Regions from separate parts of the Streptomyces speibonae genome, predicted to be linked through region 2. Evidence: riboswitches for the same ligand, from Rfam matches in the RefSeq annotation. Region 2 holds a riboswitch; the other holds the start of a gene.
The links. A riboswitch is a leader RNA that binds a small molecule or an ion and turns the genes downstream of it on or off. The one in region 2 is predicted to bind glycine.
Positions count from the first base shown of each region.

Region 1 (10,782 bases), 4.6 Mb from region 2:
GTCGTCCACGACAACGTCTACGTCGGACCGCACAGCAACCTGCGCGGCTGTGTCGTCGGCAAGAACACCGACATCATGCGGGCCGCGCGGATCGAGGACGGCGCCGTCATCGGCGACGAGTGTCTCATCGGTGAAGAATCGATCGTCCAGGGCAACGTGCGGGTGTACCCGTTCAAGACGATCGAGGCCGGTGCCTTCGTCAACACCTCGGTGATCTGGGAGTCCCGGGGCCAGGCGCACCTTTTCGGTGCCCGCGGGGTCTCCGGGATCCTGAACGTCGAGATCACGCCCGAACTCGCGGTGCGGCTGGCAGGCGCCTACGCCACGACCCTGAAGAAGGGCTCGACCGTCACCACGGCCCGCGACCACTCCCGAGGCGCCCGCGCGCTGAAGCGGGCGGTCATCTCCGCCCTCCAGGCCAGCGCCATCGACGTACGGGACCTGGAGAACGTGCCGCTGCCCGTGGCGCGGCAGCAGACCGCGCGGGGCAGCGCCGGCGGCATCATGATCCGCACCACCCCCGGGGTGCCGGACTCCGTCGACATCATGTTCTTCGACGGCAACGGCGCCGATCTGTCGCAGGGCAGCCAGCGCAAGCTGGACCGGGTGTTCGCGCGGCAGGAGTACCGGCGTGCCTTCCCGGGTGAGATCGGGGATCTGCACTTCCCGGCGAGCGTCTTCGACTCGTACACCGGTTCGCTGCTGCGCAATGTCGACATCACCGGCATCGCGGAGTCCGGGCTCAAGGTGGTCGTGGACGCGTCCAACGGAAGTGCCGGCCTGGTGCTGCCGAGCCTGCTCGGCAAGCTGGGTGTCGACTCACTGACCATCAACCCGGGCCTCGACGAGTCCAGGCCGACCGAGACGGCCGACATGCGCCGCTCCGGGCTGGTCCGGCTCGGGGAGATCGTGGCGTCCTCCGGAGCCGCGTTCGGCGTGCGCTTCGACCCCGTCGGCGAGCGGCTGTCCCTGGTCGACGAGAAGGGGCGCATCGTCGAGGACGACCGGGCGCTGCTGGTGATGCTCGACCTCATCGCCTCCGAGCGGCGCAGCGGCCGGGTCGCGCTGCCGGTGACCACCACGCGGATCGCCGAGCAGGTGGCGGCCTACCACGGCACGCAGGTCGAGTGGACGACCACCTCGCCCGACGACCTCACCCGCGTGGGCGGCGAGGAAGGGACGATCTTCGGCGGTGACGGCAAGGGCGGCTTCATCGTCCCGGAGTTCAGCAGCGTCTACGACGGCACGGCCGCCTTCGTGCGGCTCATCGGACTGGTGGCGCGCACCCAGCTCACGCTCAGCCAGATCGACGCGCGCATCCCGCGGGCGCATGTGCTCAAGCGGGACCTGGCGACCCCGTGGGCCGTCAAGGGCCTGGTGATGCGCCGGGTCGTCGAGGCGGCCGGGGACCGCTCCGTGGACACCACCGACGGCGTGCGGGTGGTGGAGGCCGACGGCCGCTGGGTGATGGTGCTGCCCGACCCCGCCGAGGCGGTCACCCACCTGTGGGCCGAGGGCCCCGACGACGCCTCCGCGCAGGCGCTGCTCGACGAATGGTCCGCCGTCGTGGACAGCGCCGGACGGTAGGCGGCCGGCGCCCGCAGGGCGGAACCAGCAGTACGGGTGCGTGCCGGACAAGTGTCCCCAACGGGGCCTGTCCGGCACGCCGGTAGGGCCGTTCGGAGGTGGTGGCCGCGGCGTGCGACGATGTGCGGCATGCCGCAGCAACCCCCCGTTCGGAGCACACCGTCGCGGCCCGCGCGCCCGGACGCCTCCATGTCGTTGATCACCAACGTCATGGACCACAGCCTCGACGACGGTTATGCCGAGGCCGCCGCGCGGAGGAAGGCCGACGGGGAGGGCGGTCTGCCGAAGACCCTCAGGGCGAAACTCGGCCTCGCCGTCGGCCTGGTGCTGGCCGCGCTGATCGTGACCGTCGGGGCCGCGCAGGCCCGGGTGGAGGCTCCCGTCGTCGCCAAGGAGCGCGAGGAGCTGATCGACCGGATCGATGAGGAGACCGAGGCCGCGGACCGGCTCGAGGAGCGTGTCGACGAGCTCCGCGCGGACGTGGGCGCACGGCAGCGCGAGGCGCTCAGGGACAGTGGAGGGGACGACCGGTCGGCGCTGGTGGGCATGCTGTCGGGTGCCGTCGCCGTGCACGGGCCCGGGGTGCGGCTCGTGGTGAACGACGCCGAGGACGCGAGCGTGGGCGGTGACGGCGACGCCCGGTCGACCTCGGGGTTCTCCGACACCGGGCGGGTCCGCGACCGTGACATGCAGCGGGTGGTCAACGGTCTGTGGGAGTCCGGCGCCGAGGCCGTCTCGATCAACGGGCAGCGGCTGACCGCCCTGTCGGCGATCAGGGCCGCCGGGGACGCGATACTGGTGGACAACAAGCCGCTGGTGCCGCCGTACACGGTGCTCGCGGTGGGGGACGGCAAGCGGCTGAGCGAGCGCTTCCAGAACAGCGCAGACGGGCTGTATCTGCATGCCCTGCAAGAGAACTACGGCATCCGGACCGCGATCTCCGCGGAGGACGACGTCCGGCTGCCCGCCGCACCGAGTGTGACCGTACGTACCGCACAGCCGATAACTGAGAAGGGCACATCGTGATCGCCGTACTGGGGCTCGTCGTGGGGGTCGTGGCCGGACTGCTCGTCCGGCCCGAGGTTCCGGCGGTCGTCGAGCCTTACTTGCCGATCGCCGTCGTCGCGGCGCTCGACGCCGTGTTCGGGGGACTGCGGGCCATGCTCGACGGGATCTTCGACGACAAGGTCTTCGTCGTGTCGTTCCTGTCCAACGTGGTCGTCGCCGCGCTGATCGTGTTCCTCGGCGACAAGCTCGGCGTGGGGGCCCAGCTGTCCACCGGCGTCGTGGTCGTCCTCGGCATCCGCATCTTCTCCAACGCCGCGGCGATCCGCCGGCACGTGTTCCGGGCGTGAGGCCGATGAGCGAGCCCGAGCGCGAGCAGGAGCACGAGGAGTCCGCACGCCCGGCGGTGTCCCCGCCCCGGACGGCCCCCAAGGAGCAGCCCCGGGCCGGGCTGCGCCGTGAGCTGCCCGCGGAGGTGCCGGTGCCCGCGCCCGCGCCTCCCGAGGAGGACGTGGTGCCGGAGCCGGCCCCTCCGGAGCTGACCGGCCGGCAGCGCCTGGCGAAGGGGCTGTGGCCGCCACGGGTCACCCGGGCGCAACTCACCGTCGCCCTGCTGCTGTTCGGTCTGGGCTTCGGCCTGGCCGTCCAGGTGGCCTCCACCAGCGACACCGACAGCGCGCTGCGCGGGGCCCGTCAGGAGGATCTTGTGCGCATCCTCGATGAACTCGACGACCGCACAGAGCGTCTTGAGGACGAGAGGCGGGGTCTCGAGAAGCAGCGGGACGAGCTGGAGAACAGCTCCGACCAGGCGGAGGAGGCCCGGAAGCAGACGATCGAGAAGGAACGGCAACTCGGCGTCCTCGCGGGCACCGTGGCCGCGCAGGGGCCGGGGATCACGATGACCATCGAGGATCCGAAGGGAACGGTCGAGGCGGACATGCTGCTCGACGCCGTCCAGGAACTGCGCGCGGCCGGTGCCGAGGCGATCCAGGTCGACGGTGTGCGGGTGGTGGCGAGCACCTATCTGACGGATTCGGACGGCGCGATCGCCGTGGACGGGAACAAGATCACCGCGCCCTATCGTTTCAAGGTCATCGGCAAGCCGCAGGACCTCGAGCCGGCGCTCAACATCCCCGGAGGCGTGGTGCAGACTCTCGAGAAGGAACAGGCCACCGTTACCGTGGAGCGGTCGAGCAAGATCGTTGTGGACGCCTTGCGAGCGGTGAAGCGGCCTGACTACGCTCGGTCGTCCTCCCAGTGAACCGGGGGCGCATGGGGGACGTTGAGCCGGGGCAAGTGGTTGCGGGGGGTCGGCGCACCGATTGGGTGGTGCGTGGTGGAAACTGTCTGGCGGAGGCGGACGTTGTAAAGATGTCCGGGTCGGCCAATGTGTTCAGTCAGGGTTCGTCCTGCCCCACGGGCGGGTCTGTTTCGGTCAAGGGGAATCGCCCGTGAAGTTGTTTGCGAAGTTGTTCGGCAAGAGCGCGCGGCGAGAGGACAGCGACAACGCGACCGCTCGTCATCGCGCACAGCCTGAGGCGGAAGGTCAGCGTCCGCTGTTCCGGGACCAGCTCGGTCAGGGCGCGCCGTCCGTTGACGCTGCGCAGTCGGGCGGCATAGGTTTCGGACAGCCGTCGACCTCAGGTACGGGCGGAGGGTACTCCGAGCCGTACGCGTCCCAAGCCCCCGGTGGGCAGCCGCGGCAGGAGGATCCGTCCATGTCGGCCCTGGTGTGTTCGAGGTGCGGTAACCGCAACGCGGAGAACAGCCGCTTCTGCTCCAACTGCGGCGCGCCGCTGAAGCCCGGAGTGACCCCGGAGCGCCCCTCGGAGACGACGTCCACGATCTCGATCTCCGGTCTCGAGGCCTACGACGCCGAGGCAACCGGCCAGACGCCGATGCCGACGCTCTCTCCCGAGGCGCAGGCGGCCGTCGACGCGCTGCCGATGGGTTCGGCGCTCCTGGTCGTGCGCCGGGGGCCGAACTCGGGCAGTCGCTTCCTGCTGGACGGCGACCTGACCACGGCCGGGCGCCACCCGCAGAGCGACATCTTCCTGGACGACGTCACGGTCTCCCGGCGGCACGTGGAGTTCCGCCGCAACCCGGACGGCTCGTTCACGGTCGCCGACGTCGGCAGCCTGAACGGCACCTACGTCAACCGTGAGCGGATCGACCAGGTCGCCCTGTCCAACGGCGACGAGGTGCAGATCGGCAAGTACCGGCTGGTCTTCTACGCGAGCCAGCGGGGCTACTGACCTCCCCGGATCCGTCCGGGGGACTTCAGGGAAGGTCCATGCTTCAGACACCGAGCGGCGGTGCCGGCGACGGTGCCGCCGCCGCGGGCACCGGACTGATGAGCATCGGCGCGGTGCTGGGCGTGCTGCGCGAGGAGTTTCCCGAAGTCACCATCTCCAAGATCCGTTTCCTGGAGTCGGAAGGGCTGATCGAGCCGCAGCGGACCCCGTCGGGGTACCGCAAGTTCAGCGCGGGCGACGTCGAGCGCCTCGGCCATGTGCTGAGGATGCAGCGGGACCACTATCTGCCGCTCAAGGTGATCCGGGAGCATCTGGCGGCGGTGGAGCGCGGGGAGGCCGTCCGGCTGCCGGCCCTGAGCCGTCCGGGTGACACGGGTGACGCGGGCACCGGCGGGGAGCCGGCGGCGGCCGACCCCACGGCGGCCCGCGTCGGGCGCGGCCAGCTGCTCGCGGCCGTCGGTGCCGGTGAGCGCGAGCTCGCCGAGTGGGAGTCGTACGGGCTGCTCGCCCCGGTCGAGGACGGGGTGTACGACGCCGAGGCGGTCACCGTCGCCGGTCTCATCACCGAGCTGGGGCGGTTCGGTATCGAGCCACGTCATCTCAGGGCCATGAAGGCCGCCGCGGACCGGGAGGCCGGTCTGGTGGACCAGGTGGTCGCCCCGCTGCGCCGCCACCGGAACCCGCAGACCCGCGCCCATGCCGAGGCCCGGACGAAGGAGCTGGCCGGGCTCGCGGTGAAGCTGCACGCGGCCCTGGTGCAGTCCGCGCTCGGGGTGCGGCTGCCCTGATACCGCCGGCTCGGAAGGCCGGATCGGGCACCCGTTCCCTGCCCGACTACCCAAACGTCCCGGGCACGGCCTAGGGTTGCTGTGTGAACGAGCTCGATGTCGTAGGTGTCCGGGTCGAGATGCCCTCCAACCAACCGATCGTGCTGCTGCGCGAAGTGGGAGGCGACCGCTACCTCCCCATCTGGATCGGACCGGGGGAGGCGACGGCGATCGCCTTCGCCCAGCAGGGCATGGCCCCCGCCCGGCCGCTGACCCACGACCTGTTCAAGGACGTGCTGGAAGCCGTCGGACAGGAGCTCACGGAAGTGCGTATCACCGACCTGCGCGAGGGCGTCTTCTACGCCGAGCTGGTCTTCGCCAGCGGCGTGGAGGTCAGCGCCCGCCCGTCCGACGCCATAGCGCTGGCCCTGCGCACGGGCACGCCGATCTACGGCAGCGACACGGTGCTCGACGACGCCGGGATCGCCATCCCGGACGAGCAGGAGGACGAGGTGGAGAAGTTCCGCGAGTTCCTCGACCAGATCTCGCCGGAGGACTTCGGAACCAGCAACCAGTGAGGGAGGGCGCTCGGCGCCGCGTCACCGGCCGCCGGGGCCGTGACAGAGGCCATTCGGCTAGCCTTTCCCCGCGGTGAGGCACGGGAAACCACTCTTAGGGTGATTATCACTCGGCGTGCCGAGTGTGGCGATCGTTGACGCACCCTTGGTGACTGCCTACCGTCGAGGAGGCAGGTCAAGGACGGAGGTCGGCGTGAGAAGCAGCGGCGACGGTACGGCTGGGGGTGTCCCCGAACCCTCTTCCGGGGCGAGCGGGCCGTATCCTCCCCAGGGCTCGCGGCTCCGCTTCGGTGGGGCGTATCCGGTGCAGAGCGGCCCGATCGATCACGTTCCGCAGTGGCCGACGGCAGTGCCGGACGGTGGAGGGGCGGCGGCCATGGCGTCCGAGGAGATCGGTTACCGGGGGCCCACGGCCTGCGCAGCCGCCGGCATCACCTACCGGCAGCTCGACTACTGGGCCCGTACGGGACTGGTCGAGCCCAGCGTGCGGCCGGCCCATGGATCGGGGACACAGCGGCTGTACAGCTTCCGCGACGTCGTCGTTCTGAAGATCGTCAAACGGTTCCTGGACACCGGCGTCTCGCTCCAGAACATCCGCACCGCCGTGCAGCACCTGCGCGAGCGCGGCTTCAGCGACCTGGAGCGCATGACGCTGATGAGCGACGGCGCCACGGTCTACGAGTGCGCCTCGCCCGACGAGGTGCACTCCCTGCTCCAGGGCGGCCAGGGCGTCTTCGGCATCGCCGTGGGCGTGGTGTGGCGGGACGTCGAGAGCGCGCTCTCACAGCTGCACGGGGAGCGCATCGACACCGGCGAGACCCTGGTCGGCCACAACCCGATGGACGAGCTGGCGCGCCGGCGCAACAAGGCCGTCTGAGCCCGCCCCTCCCGCCCCTCGCGAAGAGGGAAATGTCAGTGCCATAGGGCAGCATCGGACATGTGAGATCCGCGCCCACGATCCTGCATCTCGACATGGATGCCTTCTACGCCTCGGTGGAGCAGGCGTCGAAGCCGAGCCTGCGCGGGAAGGCCGTGATCGTGGGCGGGCTCGGTCCCCGCGGAGTGGTGGCCACGGCCTCGTACGAGGCCCGGGTCTTCGGCGTCCACTCGGCGATGCCCATGTCCCAGGCCCGGCGGCTCGCGCCGAACGCCGCCTGTCTGGTGCCGCGGTTCGCCCTCTACCGGTCGGTCAGCGAGCAGGTCATGGAGCTGCTGCGGGCCCTGTCGCCCCTGGTGGAGCCGCTCAGCCTGGACGAGGCGTTCGTGGACCTGGAGGCCGGTGGCAGCGCCTGGGACCAGCGGTCGGCCCGCCTGGCGGGGGCCAAGCTCCGGGCGGACATACGGGAGGTCACAGGGCTCACCGGCTCGGTGGGCCTCGCGGCCTCCAAGATGCTGGCGAAGATCGGGTCGGAGCAGGCCAAGCCGGACGGGCTGGTGCTGATCGAGCCGGGGACGGAGCGGGCGCTGCTGGGGCCGCTGTCGGTGCGGACCCTGCCGGGCGTGGGCCCCGCCACCGGAGACCACCTGCGCCGGGCCGGCATCCACACGGTCGACGAACTCGCCGAGGCGGGGGAGGACGAGCTGGTACGGCTGCTGGGCCGGGCCCATGGGCACGCGCTGTACGCGATGGCGCTGGCCCGGGACGAGCGGCCCGTGGTCGCCGAGCGGGAGACCAAGTCGGTGTCGGTCGAGGACACCTACGACATCGACATCCACGACCGGGTGCGGGTCGCCACGGAGGTGCAGCGGCTCGCCGACCGGTGTGTGCGCAGGCTGCGGGGAGCGGGCCTGTCGGGCCGCACCATCGTGCTGAAGGTGCGGCGGTACGACTTCTCCACGCTCACCCGGTCGGAGACCCTGCGGGGCCCCACGGACGACCCGGCCGTCGTGCGGGAGGCCGCGGCGCGGCTGCTGGATGCGGTCGACACCACGGGCGGGGTCCGTCTGCTCGGCGTGGGGGTCAGCGGACTGGCCGACTACACGCAGGAGGACCTGTTCGCGCAGGCCGCCGGCGGGAACGAGGAGGACCCCGTCCACGACGAGACGGAGGCCGCGCCCGCCGTCGAGGTCCCCACGCCCGCCGAGCGGCGCTGGCCGGCGGGACACGACGTACGGCACGCCGTGCACGGACACGGGTGGGTGCAGGGCAGCGGTCTCGGCCGGGTCACGGTGCGGTTCGAGACGCCCGACTCGGGCCCGGGCCGGGTACGGACCTTCCGCGTCGACGACCCGGCCCTGGAGCCGGCGGACCCGCTGCCGCTGGTGTCCCGCGCGCCCAAGGAGGGCGAGGGCGTGCAGGCGGGCGGCGGGGCGGGACCGGCCAACGGGTGAGCGGCGCGGGTCAGCCCTGCTGGTCCTTGCCCTTGCCGGCGAGGTCACCGAAGTCACGGTCGTCGAGCGGTGGAGGGGCGGCGATGTCCAGACCGTAGTGGTGGTAGAGCTGGAGCTCCTGCTCGGGGGAGAGGTGGCGGCCCACGCCGAAGTCGGGGGCGTCCTTGATCAGGGCGCGCTCGTACGGCACGTGCAGGGCGCCGTCGATCAGCTCGCTGGGTTCCAGCGGGACGAAGGCGTCCCTGCTGAACAGTCCGGTGCGTATCGCCGCCCACTCCGGTTCGCCGGTCGCGTCGTCGAGGTACACCTCGTCGATCGTGCCGATCCGGTGTCCGTTGCGGTCGAACGCCTTGCGGCCGATCAGGTGGCGCGGATCGATGTCGGTCTGCACGGGCCCTCCACTGGTCACACACTCATCCGTAAGTACTACAAAAAGGCACAATCGGTGGTGCGGCCACTCGAAGCCCCCGTCCCATGCCCGCTGGTACCCTGGCAATCGGCCGTTGACCCCGTGCGGGAGAGTCCTCCGGGCACATCGGAGGCGCCGAAGGAGCAAATCCTCCCCGGAATCTCTCAGGCACACGTACCGCACGGACGAGGTCACTCTGGAAAGCAGGGCGGGTGTCGACGGCTTCCGCTCTCACCGACGGTGAAAGCCGGATCCCCGCGGGCGGTCCGGTGAAGCTCTCAGGTTGAGATGACAGAGGGGGAGGCCGTCCGGGCATCCGCACCGTGGTGCCCCTCGAAGGTCGTCGGACCAGGAGGCCTCCTCAATGACCGCCCCTCGCACCCCGCTCTCCGCGCTCGAACAGGGAATCCCCTTCGAGCAGCGTCACATCGGCCCCGACCACGAGGCCCGGGCCAAGATGCTCGCCCAGGTCGGGTACGGCTCGCTGGACGAGCTGACGGCCGCCGCCGTGCCGGAGGTCATCAAGAACACCGAGGCGCTGGACCTTCCGGGTGCGCGCACCGAGGCCGAGGTGCTGGCCGAACTGCGCGCGCTGGCCGACCGCAACGACGTGCTGAGCTCCATGATCGGGCTCGGGTACTACGGCACGTTCACCCCGCCGGTCATCCTGCGCAACGTCATGGAGAACCCCGCCTGGTACACGGCCTACACGCCGTACCAGCCGGAGATCTCCCAGGGCCGGCTCGAGGCGCTGCTGAACTTCCAGACCGTCGTCGCCGAGCTCACCGGTCTGCCCACCTCCGGTGCCTCCCTGCTCGACGAGGGCACCGCCGCCGCCGAGGCGATGGCGCTGTCCCGGCGCATGGGCAAGAACAAGAAGGGCCTGTTCCTGGTCGACGCGGACGCGCTTCCGCAGACCATCGCCGTGATCGAGACCCGTGCCGAGCCGACCGGCGTCGAGGTCGTCGTGGCCGACCTGAGCGACGGCATCCCGGCCGAGCTCGCTGAGCGCGAGATCAACGGCGTACTGATCCAGTACCCCGGCGCCTCCGGTGCCGTCCGTGACATCAAGCCGGTGATCGACCAGGCGCACGAGCGGGGCGCGCTCGTCACCGTCGCCGCCGACCTGCTCGCCCTCACGCTGCTGAAGTCGCCCGGTGAGCTGGGCGCGGACATCGCCGTCGGCACCACCCAGCGTTTCGGTGTGCCCATGGGCTTCGGCGGACCGCACGCCGGCTACATGGCCGTCCAGGAGAAGATGGCGCGCAGCCTGCCCGGACGGCTCGTCGGCGTCTCCGTCGACGTGGACGGACACAAGGCCTACCGCCTTGCGCTCCAGACCCGTGAGCAGCACATCCGCCGCGAGAAGGCGACCAGCAACATCTGCACCGCCCAGGTGCTGCTCGCCGTCATGGCCGGCATGTACGCCGTCCACCACGGCCCGGAGGGGCTGCGGCTGATCGCCCGGCGCACCCACCGGTACGCCACGATCCTCGCCGAGGGGCTGCGGGCCGGCGGGGCCGAGATCGCGCACGGCTCCTACTTCGACACGCTGACCGTGCGCGTTCCCGGTCGGGCCGCCGAGGTCGTCGCTGCCGCCCGCGACAACGGCGTCAACCTGCGGCTCGTCGACGCCGACCACGTCTCCGTCGCCTGCGACGAGACCACCACCCGGGACCGGCTGGCCGCCGTGTGGAGCGCCTTCGGCGTCGACGGCGACGTCGAGGCGCTGGACGCGGCCGCGCGGGACACGCTGCCGGACGCCCTGCTGCGCGACGACGAGTACCTGACCCACCCCGTCTTCCACCAGTACCGGTCGGAGACCGCGATGCTGCGCTACCTGCGCCGGC
Region 1 covers NZ_OZ480260.1:7,097,821-7,108,602, forward strand. Annotated here, with positions in the region: gene AC5L3C_RS31980 (sugar phosphate nucleotidyltransferase) at 1-1,587, shown strand, start outside; gene AC5L3C_RS31985 (DUF881 domain-containing protein) at 1,717-2,613, shown strand; gene AC5L3C_RS31990 (small basic family protein) at 2,610-2,942, shown strand; gene AC5L3C_RS31995 (DUF881 domain-containing protein) at 2,948-3,853, shown strand; gene AC5L3C_RS32000 (double zinc ribbon and FHA domain-containing protein) at 3,915-4,847, shown strand; gene ftsR (transcriptional regulator FtsR) at 4,886-5,635, shown strand; gene AC5L3C_RS32010 (bifunctional nuclease family protein) at 5,719-6,192, shown strand; gene AC5L3C_RS32015 (MerR family transcriptional regulator) at 6,386-7,069, shown strand; partial or broken gene AC5L3C_RS32020 (DNA polymerase IV) at 7,132-8,621, shown strand; gene AC5L3C_RS32025 (PRC-barrel domain-containing protein) at 8,534-8,914, opposite strand; glycine riboswitch at 9,028-9,122, shown strand; gene gcvP (aminomethyl-transferring glycine dehydrogenase) at 9,297-10,782, shown strand, end outside.
Region 1: it holds a riboswitch for glycine, as region 2 does, so the genes downstream of both, gcvP (aminomethyl-transferring glycine dehydrogenase) here and gcvT (glycine cleavage system aminomethyltransferase GcvT) in region 2, are expected to answer to the same signal.

Region 2 (10,782 bases):
TCGGAGATGTGCCGGACCACCGCGAGGTCGTGGGCGATCACCACATACGTCAGGCCGAGTTCCTCCTGGAGCTCGTCCAGCAGGTTGATGACCTGGGCCTGGACCGACACGTCGAGCGCGGAGACCGGCTCGTCGCAGATGATCACGTCCGGTTCGAGGACCAGCGCGCGGGCGATGCCGATGCGCTGGCGCTGCCCGCCGGAGAACTCGTGCGGGTAGCGGGAGAGGGCGTTGGAGGGCAGGCCGACCTTGTCCAGGATCGACTTGATCTTCTCCCGGCGCTCCTCCTGGTCCTTGCCGATGCCGTGGGCGATCATGCCCTCGGACAGGATCGACTCGATGTTCTGCCGGGGGTTCAGCGAACCCAGCGGGTCCTGGAAGACCATCTGCAGCCGGCGACGGATGCGGCGCAGTTCCTCGCCGGGCAGCTTGGCCAGGTCCGTGCCGTCGAGAACGACGGACCCCTCGGTGATGTCCACCAGCCGCAGCACGGACCGCCCGAGGGTGGTCTTGCCGCAGCCGGACTCGCCGACCAGGCCGTAGGTCTGGCCGGCCTCGACCTTCAGGGAGACCCCGTCCACGGCGTAGACGTGGCCGACCGTGCGGTCGAAGAGGACACCCTTCTTGATGGGGAAGTGGACCTTGACGCCGTCCAGTTCGAGCAGGCTCATGCGGTGACCTCCTCGGCCTTCGCGTCGTCGAGTACGGGATTGACGCACCGCACCTGGTGACCGGCCCCGCGGGGTTCGGAGAGCTGCGGGGTGCCGGTCAGGCAGCCCATCTCGTACCGGTCGCAGCGGGGCGCGAAGGCACAGCCGTCGGCCCAGGCGATGCGGTCGTTGATGGAGCCGCGGATCGGGTGGAGGGGCTCGCCCCGGGGCGCGTCCAGACGCGGGATGGAGCCCAGCAGCCCGTGCGCGTAGGGGTGGGTCGGGTGGCCGAAGAGCTCGCGGCGCCCGGCGGACTCCACGACCTTGCCGGCGTAGAGCACGTTGACCTGGTCGCAGAGACCGGCGACCACACCGAGGTCGTGGGTGATCATCAGCAGGGCGGTGCCCTCCTGGTCCACGAGTTCCTTGAGCAGCTCCAGGATCTGGGCCTGGATGGTCACGTCGAGGGCCGTGGTGGGCTCGTCGGCGATGAGCATGCGGGGGGCGCAGGCCACCGCCATGGCGATCAGCGCACGCTGGCGCATACCGCCGGAGAGCTGGTGCGGGTACTCCTTGAGCCGCCGGGTCGGGTCGGGGATGCCGACCCGGTCCAGCAGGTGGGCGGCCTCCTTGCGTGCGGCCTGCCCCTTCATCGCGCGGTGGCGCTCGAGGATCTCGGTGACCTGCACGCCGAGCGGCACGACCGGGTTGAGCGAGGACAGCGGGTCCTGGAAGATCATCGCCATCTCGCTGCCGCGCATGTCACGGCGGGCGGACGGGCTCATCGTGAACAGGTTCGCGCCGTCGAAGTCGGCACGGCCGCCGATGGTGACGCCCTTGTGCGGCAGCAGTCCCATCAGGGCGAGGGACGTGACGGACTTGCCGCAGCCGGACTCGCCGACCAGCCCCACGACCTGGCCCTGGTCGACCTCGAAGGAGACGCCGTCGACCGCCCGGGACTCCTTGCGGCCGCGGCCGCCGAAGGTGATGGTCAGTTCGTCGACAGTGAGCAGTGACATGGTGGTTCAGCCCCTCAGCTTCGGGTCGAGGGCTTCCCGCATGGCCTCGCCGAGGAGGGTGAAGCCGAGGGCGGTGATGATGATGCCGACGGCGGGGTAGACCGCCATCATCGGCGCGTTGTCGAAGAAGCGCTGCGCCTGGGTGAGCATGACGCCCCACTCGGGGATGGCCGGATCGGGGTTGCCGAGGCCCAGGTAGGACAGGGCGGCCGCCTCGATGATCGCGGTGGCCAGGGAGAGCGTGGCCTGCACGATCACCGGGCTGAGCGAGTTGGGCACGATCTGCGAGAGGACGATGCGCCGCTTGCGCACCCCGAGGGACCGGGCGGCGAGCACGTAGTCCGCGTTGCCCTGGGCCAGCATGGAGCCGCGCAACAGCCGGGCGAAGATGGGGATCTGCACCACACCCACGGCGATCATCACCGTGGTCAGGGACTGGCCCATGACGGCGGCGATGGACACGGCCAGCAGCAGCGAGGGCATCGCCAGCATGATGTCGATGAAGCGCATGATGACGGAGTCGATGCGCTTTCCGGTGTCACCGCCGAGGGTGGCGAAGGCGCCGGCGAGACCGCCGATCACGAAGCCGACGATCAGGCCGATCATCGTGGCGACGACGCCGACGAGCAGCGTCTGGCGGGCGCCGACCAGGATGCGGGAGAACATGTCGCGGCCAAGGTGGTCGAGCCCGAACCAGTTCTCGCCGCGCATGCCGACGAATTCGCCCCGGTTGGGGAAGACCTCGCCGCGCCAGGTCTGGGCGGTCGGGGAGAACGGGGCGACGAAGGGCCCGATGATCGCGAGAAGGACGAACAGGGCGATGATGACCGCGCCGACGATCGCCATCTTGCTGTGCCGCAGGCGCCGGAACGCCTCCCGCCACAGGCTGGCCCCGGTGCTGGTCTCCTTGGTGGCGGCGAGTTCCGCGAGGCGCTGGATCTTGTCTGTCTTGGTGGCCACACTCATGGTCAGTGCACCCGCACTCTCGGGTCGATGAGGCTGTACGCGAGGTCCACCAACAGGTTGATCAGGACGTATATCAGCGCGATGAACATGATGAACCCGACGAGCACGGGGTAGTCACGGCCGTCGATCGCGGTCCGGATGAAGGAACCGATGCCGCCGAAGGTGAACACCGACTCGGTGAGGACCGCGCCGGACAGCAGCGAGCCCGTGAGCAGACCGACCGAGGTGACCACGGGGAGCAGCGCGTTGCGCAGCACGTGCCGGTTGCGGATGACGCCGCGCTTGAGGCCCTTGGCCTCGGCGGTGCGCACGTAGTCCTCGTCCTGCACCTCGAGGATGCTGGCGCGGGTCATGCGCACGATCACCGCGAGCGGGATGGTCGCCAGTGCGATGGCCGGGAGGACCAGGTGGGTGATGGCGTTCCAGGAGGCGTCGAACTCGCCGGTGAGGATGCCGTCGAGGACGGCGAAGCCGGTGACCTTGGTGGCGTCGATGCCGGTGTCCAGGCGGCCGTAGCTGGGGAAGAGTCCCATGTTGACGGCCAGGACGCCCTTGAGGATCTGCGCGAGGAAGAAGACCGGGATGCAGATGCCGATGAGCGAGCCGGAGACCGCGCCGACGTCGAGCCAGCCGCCGCGCTTGCGGGCGGCGAAGTAGCCGAGCGGGATGCCGACGGCCACGGCGAGGAGGATCGCCGTCAGGGACAGTTCCACGGTCGCGGGGAACCGCAGGACGAACTCGTCCCACACCGGCTGTCCGGTCTGGGTGGAGGTGCCCAGGTCGAGTTCGAAGATGCGCTTGAGGAAGCGCCAGTACTGAACGTAGACGGGCTGGTCCAGCCCGAGAGCACGGTTGATGCGCGCCACTTCGGCCTCGGTGGCCTTTTCCCCCAGGATCGCTGAGGCGGGTCCACCGGGCAGCCGGTCGAGCCAGAGGAAGAGCAACACCGACAGTCCGAGCAGCGTGGGTATGAGCTGGAGCAGTCTTCGTACGACGAGACGCAGCACCCCGCATGCCCCTTTCTTGCGTGGTTTCTTACATGAATGGACCCGCCCGGCCGCCGAGTTGCGGCGGCCGGGCGGAACCCCCCGTTTGGTTCACCTGCCGGTCGAGCGGCTACTTGAACGAGGTCTCGGCGAAGACTTCCTGCGTCAGCGGGGAGACGTTCGGCGGGTTCACGTTCTTGGCGAACGCGATGGCCGGCGGGGAGGAGGAGATCGGGACACCCGGGAGGTAGTCCATGATGGCCTCGTTGGCCTTCGCGTAGGCGGCGATGCGCTCCTCGCCCACGAGCTCCGAGCCGGCGTTCACGGCGTCGAAGACCTTCTTGTCCTTGAAGCCCCACTGCTTGTCGAACTCGGCGAACCAGGTGCCGATGAAGTTGTAGCCGTCGTTGAAGTCACCGGTCCAGCCGAGCATGTGCAAGGCGCAGGAGCCCGACTCGGTGGCGTCCAGGTAGTCCGGGGCCCACTTCATGGCCTTGGGCTTGACGGTGATGCCGGCCTTCTCGAGGTCGGACTTCATCAGCTCGAACAGGTCCTGCGGGGCAGGCATGTACGGGCGGGTGACCTCGGTCGGGTAGCAGAACTCGATCTCGAGCTTCTCCTCACCGGCCTGCTTCAGGAGGTCCTTGGCCTTGGCGGTGTCGAAGGGGTACTGCGTGACCTTCTTGGAGTAGCCCTCGATCGTGTCCGGCATGAACTGGTCGGCGACCTTGCCGCCCTCGGGCAGCTGGGTCTTGACCAGGTTCTCCTTGTCGATCGCCTGCGCGATGGCCTGGCGGACTTCCTTCTTCTCGAGGGCCTTGTTGGCCTCCTGGCTCATGCCGACGTAGAAGAGGTTGAAGACGCCACGGGTCGGGACGACGTAGCCCTCGTCCTCGAGGGTCTTGACGTCGGCCGGCGCGACCAGGTCGTAGCCGTCGATGTCACCGGCCTGGAGCGCCTGGCGGCGGCCCTCTTCGGTGTCGATGGTGCGGAAGACCAGGTTCTTGATCTTCGCCTTGTCGCCCCAGTAGTCGTCGAAGCGCTCAAGGGTGACTTCCTTGTTGCCCTTGTTCCACTTCGTGATCTTGTACGGGCCGGTGCCGGCGACGGTGCCGGCCTCCTGGCTGTACTTGGGGTACGTGATGGCGTCGCCCTTGGCGGTCGCCTCCTGCTTCTCGTACTCCTCGATGGCCTTCGGCGAGTGGATCGCGAGGGCGTTGAGGGAGAAGCCGCCGGGAAGGTTGGCGGAGGGCTCCTTGACCTCGATGACGGCGGTGTGCTCGTCCTTCGCGGTGCAGGACTTGTAGTTCGCCTCGGGCGTCTCGGGGTCTTCGTTCTTCTTGAAGCCGCCCATGATGGTCTGCCAGTAGTAGGAGACCGCGCTGGACTGGTAGGTGCCCGTCCAGTTGAACCAGTGGTCGTAGTTGGCGCAGACGGCCGCGGCGTTGAACTCCTCGCCGTCGTGGAACTTCACGCCCTTGCGGAGGTTGAAGGTCCAGACGGTGCCCTCGTCGTTGCTCGACCACTTCTCGGCGAGGCCGCCGACCAGCTCGGTGCCGCCGGACTCGTGCTCGAGCAGGGCCTCGAACGCCTGCCGCGTCACACGGAAGGTTTCACCGTCACTCGCGAGGGCAGGGTCGAGAGAACCCGGGTCACCGGCACCGGCGAAGACGAAGGTGTCCTTCGAGCCGTCGCTCTTGTTGTCACTGTCCCGCTCGCTGGAGCAGCCCGTGGCAATCAGACCGACCGCCACCGCGGCCGTGATCGCCCGAGCGACTCGGGACTTGGGTATGCGCATATTGGGGCCACTCCGGGTCCGCTATGTGGATGCATCTTGACCGGCCGAACACTACAGACGTTCGCAGTCAGTCAGGAACAGTCCGGATAGCGGTGATACCTACCTGAGATCTGAACACTTGACATAAGGGATGCTTCAGGCAGCCGACCGTCGATTTTTAACCCCGGAGACACAAAATCCGGCCTCCGCGGGCCCGTCCGGAGATCGGGAGATGGCGTAAAGACGCCGTGAAACCGCAGGTGACACGTGGTCAACGGGTCGTCGCTCCGCGCGTATGGCCGAAAATCTGACGCGAAATCAACCCCCGTCCCACCCGGGTCCGCCCCGTCGGCGGACGTGTCCACCTGGTGGACACATGGTGACGCTGAGTCACCGGGGCACGGTCACGCTTCCCGCGGAGGGTGTGCCTCAAACGCGGGATCCGGCCCGGTCAGCGGTGCTGCGCGGGCGGGTAGCCGTACCCCGACACGGGCGGCTGGACCGCGCCGTGCGCCTCCCGGTCGTAGAACGGCCGGGCGTTGGCGCGCAGCCACATCGCCACCGGGTCGTGCTCGTCGGAGAGCGCGACCGTCGACACGGGCAGTCCGTCCGGGACCGCCCCCAGCGACTGCTGCATCATCGCGCGCACCGCGTCCACGGCGGGCGGGGAGGTGTCGTACACGTCCAGGCCGATGGCGAGGTACGGGGCGCCGAGCGCGGGCTGCACCCAGGCGCGGCGCAGCGAGCGGACGGCCGGGGTGCGGTGGGCGTTCTGCGCGAGGAGGGCGTAGAACTGCGGGATCTCGACGGCCGGTTCGGAAAGCCGCAGCGGTCCGGCGGGCTGGCGGTCCAGGCCGCCGGCGATCCGGCGCAGGTCCAGCCAGGGGATGCCGACGCCGCCGCCCGGGGCATGCGGGTTGAGCCAGAGTCCGTAGCGGTCGGGGTAGAGGGCACGGGCCACCTCGAGGCCGTCGACGACCTCGTAGGACCGGTTCCAGCCGCTGGCCGACAGCTCCTGGGCGGAGGTGACGCAGGGCGCGTAGCCGAAGCCGTCGACGTCCATGTTGCCGTACTGGGCGTCCGGGGAGCCGGCCTGGCCGTGCCACAGCAGCATCCAGACCTGGCCGGTCGAAGGGGTCGCGAGAGCGCGCAGCAACGCCTCGTAGGCGTCGTAACGCCCGGGCGTCACCTGGCGCAGCATGTGCTCGACCTGCCCGGCCGCCGCGGTGCCAGCGCTCACTTTGTATCGCCCCTCCGTAACACACCTCGCCAGCCAACGAACCTAGCTTAAGCCGACGGCCCCCGGCGGTCTGCGTTCCGTACGCGGCAAGGCCCGCACCCCGCGGCGGTCACGGGTGCCGCTGGTAGAAGGGGGTGACCCGGGCCCGCATCCAGTCGGCCACCGGGTCCTGGGCCAGGTCCATCAGGATCAGGTTGACCGGCCAGCGGGCCGGGACGCGGCCCAGGGCCCGGCCCAGGGCGTCCAGCGGGAGGGGGCGGGCATCGTCCTCGGTCCTGGACAGCTCCACGCCGACGAACAGCACCGGGTCGGCCGTCTCGATCGCCGCCAGACAGCGGCGGGCGGTCGTCACGACGCCGATGGCGTCGAACTCCTCCGAGGCCGCGCCGAGGAAGTCGACCGGGTCGTCCTGCCAGTCGGGCTCGAACAGCCGGACCCGGCCGCCGCTCGCCGGGCCGTCCAGCGGGCCGCGCCCGGCCCGGCACAGCTCGGCCACGGCGCCCGGCGGCAGCGGGGCGCAGACCACGCCACCGGGGTTGACGGCGATCCCCGCCTGCGGCGGCAGGCCGCGGGCGAACTCCACGGCGGGGGCGATCGTGTACGACATGTGGGAGCCGACGACCTGCCGGAACTGTTCCTCGGAGCTGAAGACGGGAACGTAGGCCTGGCCGTCGAGTTCCATGGTGGGCAGGTCCAGCGGGCCGCTGTCCGGGCCTCCGCCGTTGGGCAGCGGGACCCAGATGAAGCTGCGGCCCAGCACCTCGATGATCCTGGCCCCCGCCGAGGGGACACCGAGGGAGGCGGAGAGCACCTCCTCCAGTTCGTTACCGGGCCATCCGCCGTGCGGATGGGAGTGCGTCCGGTCCGAGAAGTCCGCCGGGAAGTCCATCTGTCGCCTACCGCCTGCCTGGAACCACTGCTGTGGCTGAAAAGGCTATCGGGTCATCCGCCGAAGCCGATCCGGCGCAGCGCGTCGGCCGCGTCCCGGTCGAGCAGCACCGTCGAGCCGCAGCCCTCGGGCACCCGCCCACGTTGCACGGCGCGCAACAGCCGGTCGCTCGCCGCGCGGTGGCGGCGGAAGGCGTACCGGGAGACCCCGCGTCCGCGCTCGCGCTGGCCGGCCAGGGCCTGCTGCGGGGTGACGTCGAGCAGCAGCAGATGCAGACTCGCGCCCCGGCGCCGGGCCTCGCGGGCCAGCCAGCGCCGCACCCAGGCCTGGGTGCCGCAGTCGTGGACGGCGATCGCGTCACCGGCGCGCAGCGCGCGGCGCAGCCTCGCGTAGTGGGCGACGCGGACCAGCGGGCGGTACACGGCGTACGGCAGGAAGCCCGGCATGCGGCTCTCCCAGCGGTCGCGGGTGTCCTGGGAGTCGACGCGGATGCCCCGCACCGCGCGCCGCATCAGCGTGGACTTGCCGCTGCCGGGCAGTCCGGTGACCACGACGAGGTCGCGGGGTCCGAAGAGCAGCACGTGCGGGCTGCGGCCGGCGCGTGCCCGCAGATCGCGGACGACGGGTGCCGGCAGCGCGCTGCGGGCCCGGCCGGCCCTGGTGGCCGGCTGCGCGGGCAGTGCGGCGCCGGTGGTGGTGGCGCACGCCGTGGTCCTGTTCACCGTGAGGTCCTCCCCTGGGGCCGGCACACGTCCCACCCCGCCGAGTGTCAAGAGAAGGTAATGCCGGGTGTCTCTCGTTTCCGTGCCTTTCGTGAAACAGGCCTGTCACAGCTCCCTGTGACCGCGCCCGTACTACCAGTACACCCCTGGGAAGGGTCCCCCTGCCGGACCCCGGCGATGCGTGCAATGATGTGCCCGCAACTGCATACCGGCCGTTTGAATCCGCGCGGGAGAGTCCCCGGCATCATGTGCCGCCGGGGCGCCGAAGGAGCAAGTCCCTCCCTTGAATCTCTCAGGCACCGTTACCGCGTGGGCGAGGCACATCTGAAAAGCGGGCCGCCGGAGCCGTTCCGGCGACCCCACCCAAGGTGCAAGCCGTGACCCCTCCCCGGTACGGGCGGTCATGGCGAACCTCTCAGGTTCCGATGACAGATGGGGAGGACATGTCCTCGCCTTCTCCCGCGCCCGCCCGACCCGGCGTGGGAAGGACCCCCATCGCCTCTGGGAGACCGACCGATGAGCAGTACCGAACCCCGCCGGACCGCGCTCGATGCCCTGCATCGGTCGCTCGGCGCGACGATGACCGACTTCGCCGGCTGGGACATGCCCCTGCGCTACGGCTCCGAGCGCGACGAGCACAACGCCGTGCGCAACCGGGCCGGCCTCTTCGACCTCTCGCACATGGGCGAGATCACGGTCACCGGCCCCCAGGCGGCCGCCCTCCTCGACCACGCCCTCGTCGGCAACATGAGCGGCGTGAAGGAGGGCCGCGCCCGCTACACCATGATCTGCCGTGCGGACGGCGGCATCCTGGACGATCTGATCGTCTACCGGCTCGGCGGGACCGAGTTCATGGTGGTCGCCAACGCCTCCAACGCGCAGACGGTGCTCGACGCGCTCACCGAGCGCGCGGCCGGCTTCGACGCCGAGGTCCGCGACGACCGCGACGCGTACGCGCTGCTCGCCGTGCAGGGCCCCGAGTCCCCGGCGATCCTCGCCTCGCTCACCGACGCCGGTCTGGACGGCCTGAAGTACTACGCCGGTCTGCCCGGCACGGTCGCCGGCGTCCCCGCGCTCATCGCCCGCACCGGCTACACCGGCGAGGACGGCTTCGAGCTGTTCGTGAAGCCGGAGCACGCGGTCGAGCTGTGGCAGGCGCTGACCAAGGCCGGCGAGGAGAAGGGCCTGGTCCCGTGCGGGCTGTCCTGCCGGGACACGCTCCGCCTGGAGGCGGGCATGCCGCTGTACGGCAATGAGCTCAGCACCGAACTCACGCCCTTCGACGCCGGTCTCGGCCGGGTGGTGAAGTTCGACAAGGAGAGCGACTTCGTGGGCCGCGCCGCCCTGGCCGAGGCCGCCGAGCGGGCCGCCGCGCAGCCGCCGCGGGTGCTGGTCGGCCTGGTCGCCGAGGGCCGCCGGGTGCCGCGTTCCGGGTACGCGGTCGTGGCCGGCGGCGAGGTGATCGGCCGGGTCACCTCCGGCGCCCCCTCCCCCACCCTGGGCAAGCCGATCGCGATGGCCTACGTCGACGCGGCGCACGCGGCGCCCGGCACCGAGGGCGTCGCCGTGGACATCCGCGGCAGCCACGAGCCGTACGAGGTCGTGGCGCTGCCGTTCTACAAGCGGCAGAAGTGACACCGTCGTAGGCATGCCCCCGGGCGGGCCCCGCGCGCCCGGGCCGGCGACGGCGTACCCGCTCAACAGCGCTTTCCGCTGTCCCACCGTCATCAGCAGTCCCCCGCGTACAGGAGAATTCAGGCCATGAGCAACCCCCAGCAGCTGCGTTACAGCAAGGAGCACGAGTGGCTGACGGCCGCCGAGGACGGCGTGTCGACGGTCGGCATCACAGAGCACGCGGCCAACGCGCTCGGCGACGTGGTCTTCGTCGACCTCCCGGCGGTCGGTTCGACCGTGACCGCGGGCGAGACCTGCGGCGAGCTGGAGTCGACCAAGTCGGTCAGCGACCTCTACTCCCCGGTCTCCGGCGAGGTCACCGAGATCAACGAGGACGTGGTGGCCGACCCGTCGCTGGTGAACTCCGCCCCCTTCGAGGGGGGCTGGCTGTTCAAGGTGCGCGTCACCGACGAGCCGGCCGACCTGCTGACCGCCGACGAGTACGACGCCCACACCGCGGGCTGAGGAGCCGTAGCCGCATGTCGCTTCTGAACACGTCCCTGCACGAGCTCGACCCGGCGGTGGCCGCCGCGGTCGACGCCGAACTGCACCGTCAGCAGTCCACCCTCGAGATGATCGCCTCGGAGAACTTCGCCCCGGTCGCGGTCATGGAGGCGCAGGGCTCGGTCCTCACCAACAAGTACGCCGAGGGCTACCCGGGCCGCCGCTACTACGGCGGCTGCGAGCACGTCGACGTGATCGAGCAGATCGCCATCGACCGGGTGAAGGAGCTGTTCGGCGCCGAGCACGCCAACGTGCAGCCGCACTCGGGCGCGCAGGCCAACGCGGCCGCGATGTTCGCGCTGCTCAAGCCCGGTGACACGATCATGGGTCTGAACCTCGCGCACGGCGGGCACCT
Region 2 covers NZ_OZ480260.1:2,466,625-2,477,406, forward strand. Annotated here, with positions in the region: gene AC5L3C_RS10780 (ABC transporter ATP-binding protein) at 1-671, opposite strand, end outside; gene AC5L3C_RS10785 (ABC transporter ATP-binding protein) at 668-1,669, opposite strand; gene AC5L3C_RS10790 (ABC transporter permease) at 1,676-2,635, opposite strand; gene AC5L3C_RS10795 (ABC transporter permease) at 2,638-3,642, opposite strand; gene AC5L3C_RS10800 (ABC transporter substrate-binding protein) at 3,752-5,419, opposite strand; gene AC5L3C_RS10805 (enhanced serine sensitivity protein SseB C-terminal domain-containing protein) at 5,850-6,599, opposite strand; gene AC5L3C_RS10810 (enhanced serine sensitivity protein SseB) at 6,748-7,527, opposite strand; gene AC5L3C_RS10815 (AAA family ATPase) at 7,581-8,249, opposite strand; glycine riboswitch at 8,467-8,567, shown strand; glycine riboswitch at 8,569-8,691, shown strand; gene gcvT (glycine cleavage system aminomethyltransferase GcvT) at 8,766-9,884, shown strand; gene gcvH (glycine cleavage system protein GcvH) at 10,011-10,388, shown strand; gene glyA (serine hydroxymethyltransferase) at 10,403-10,782, shown strand, end outside.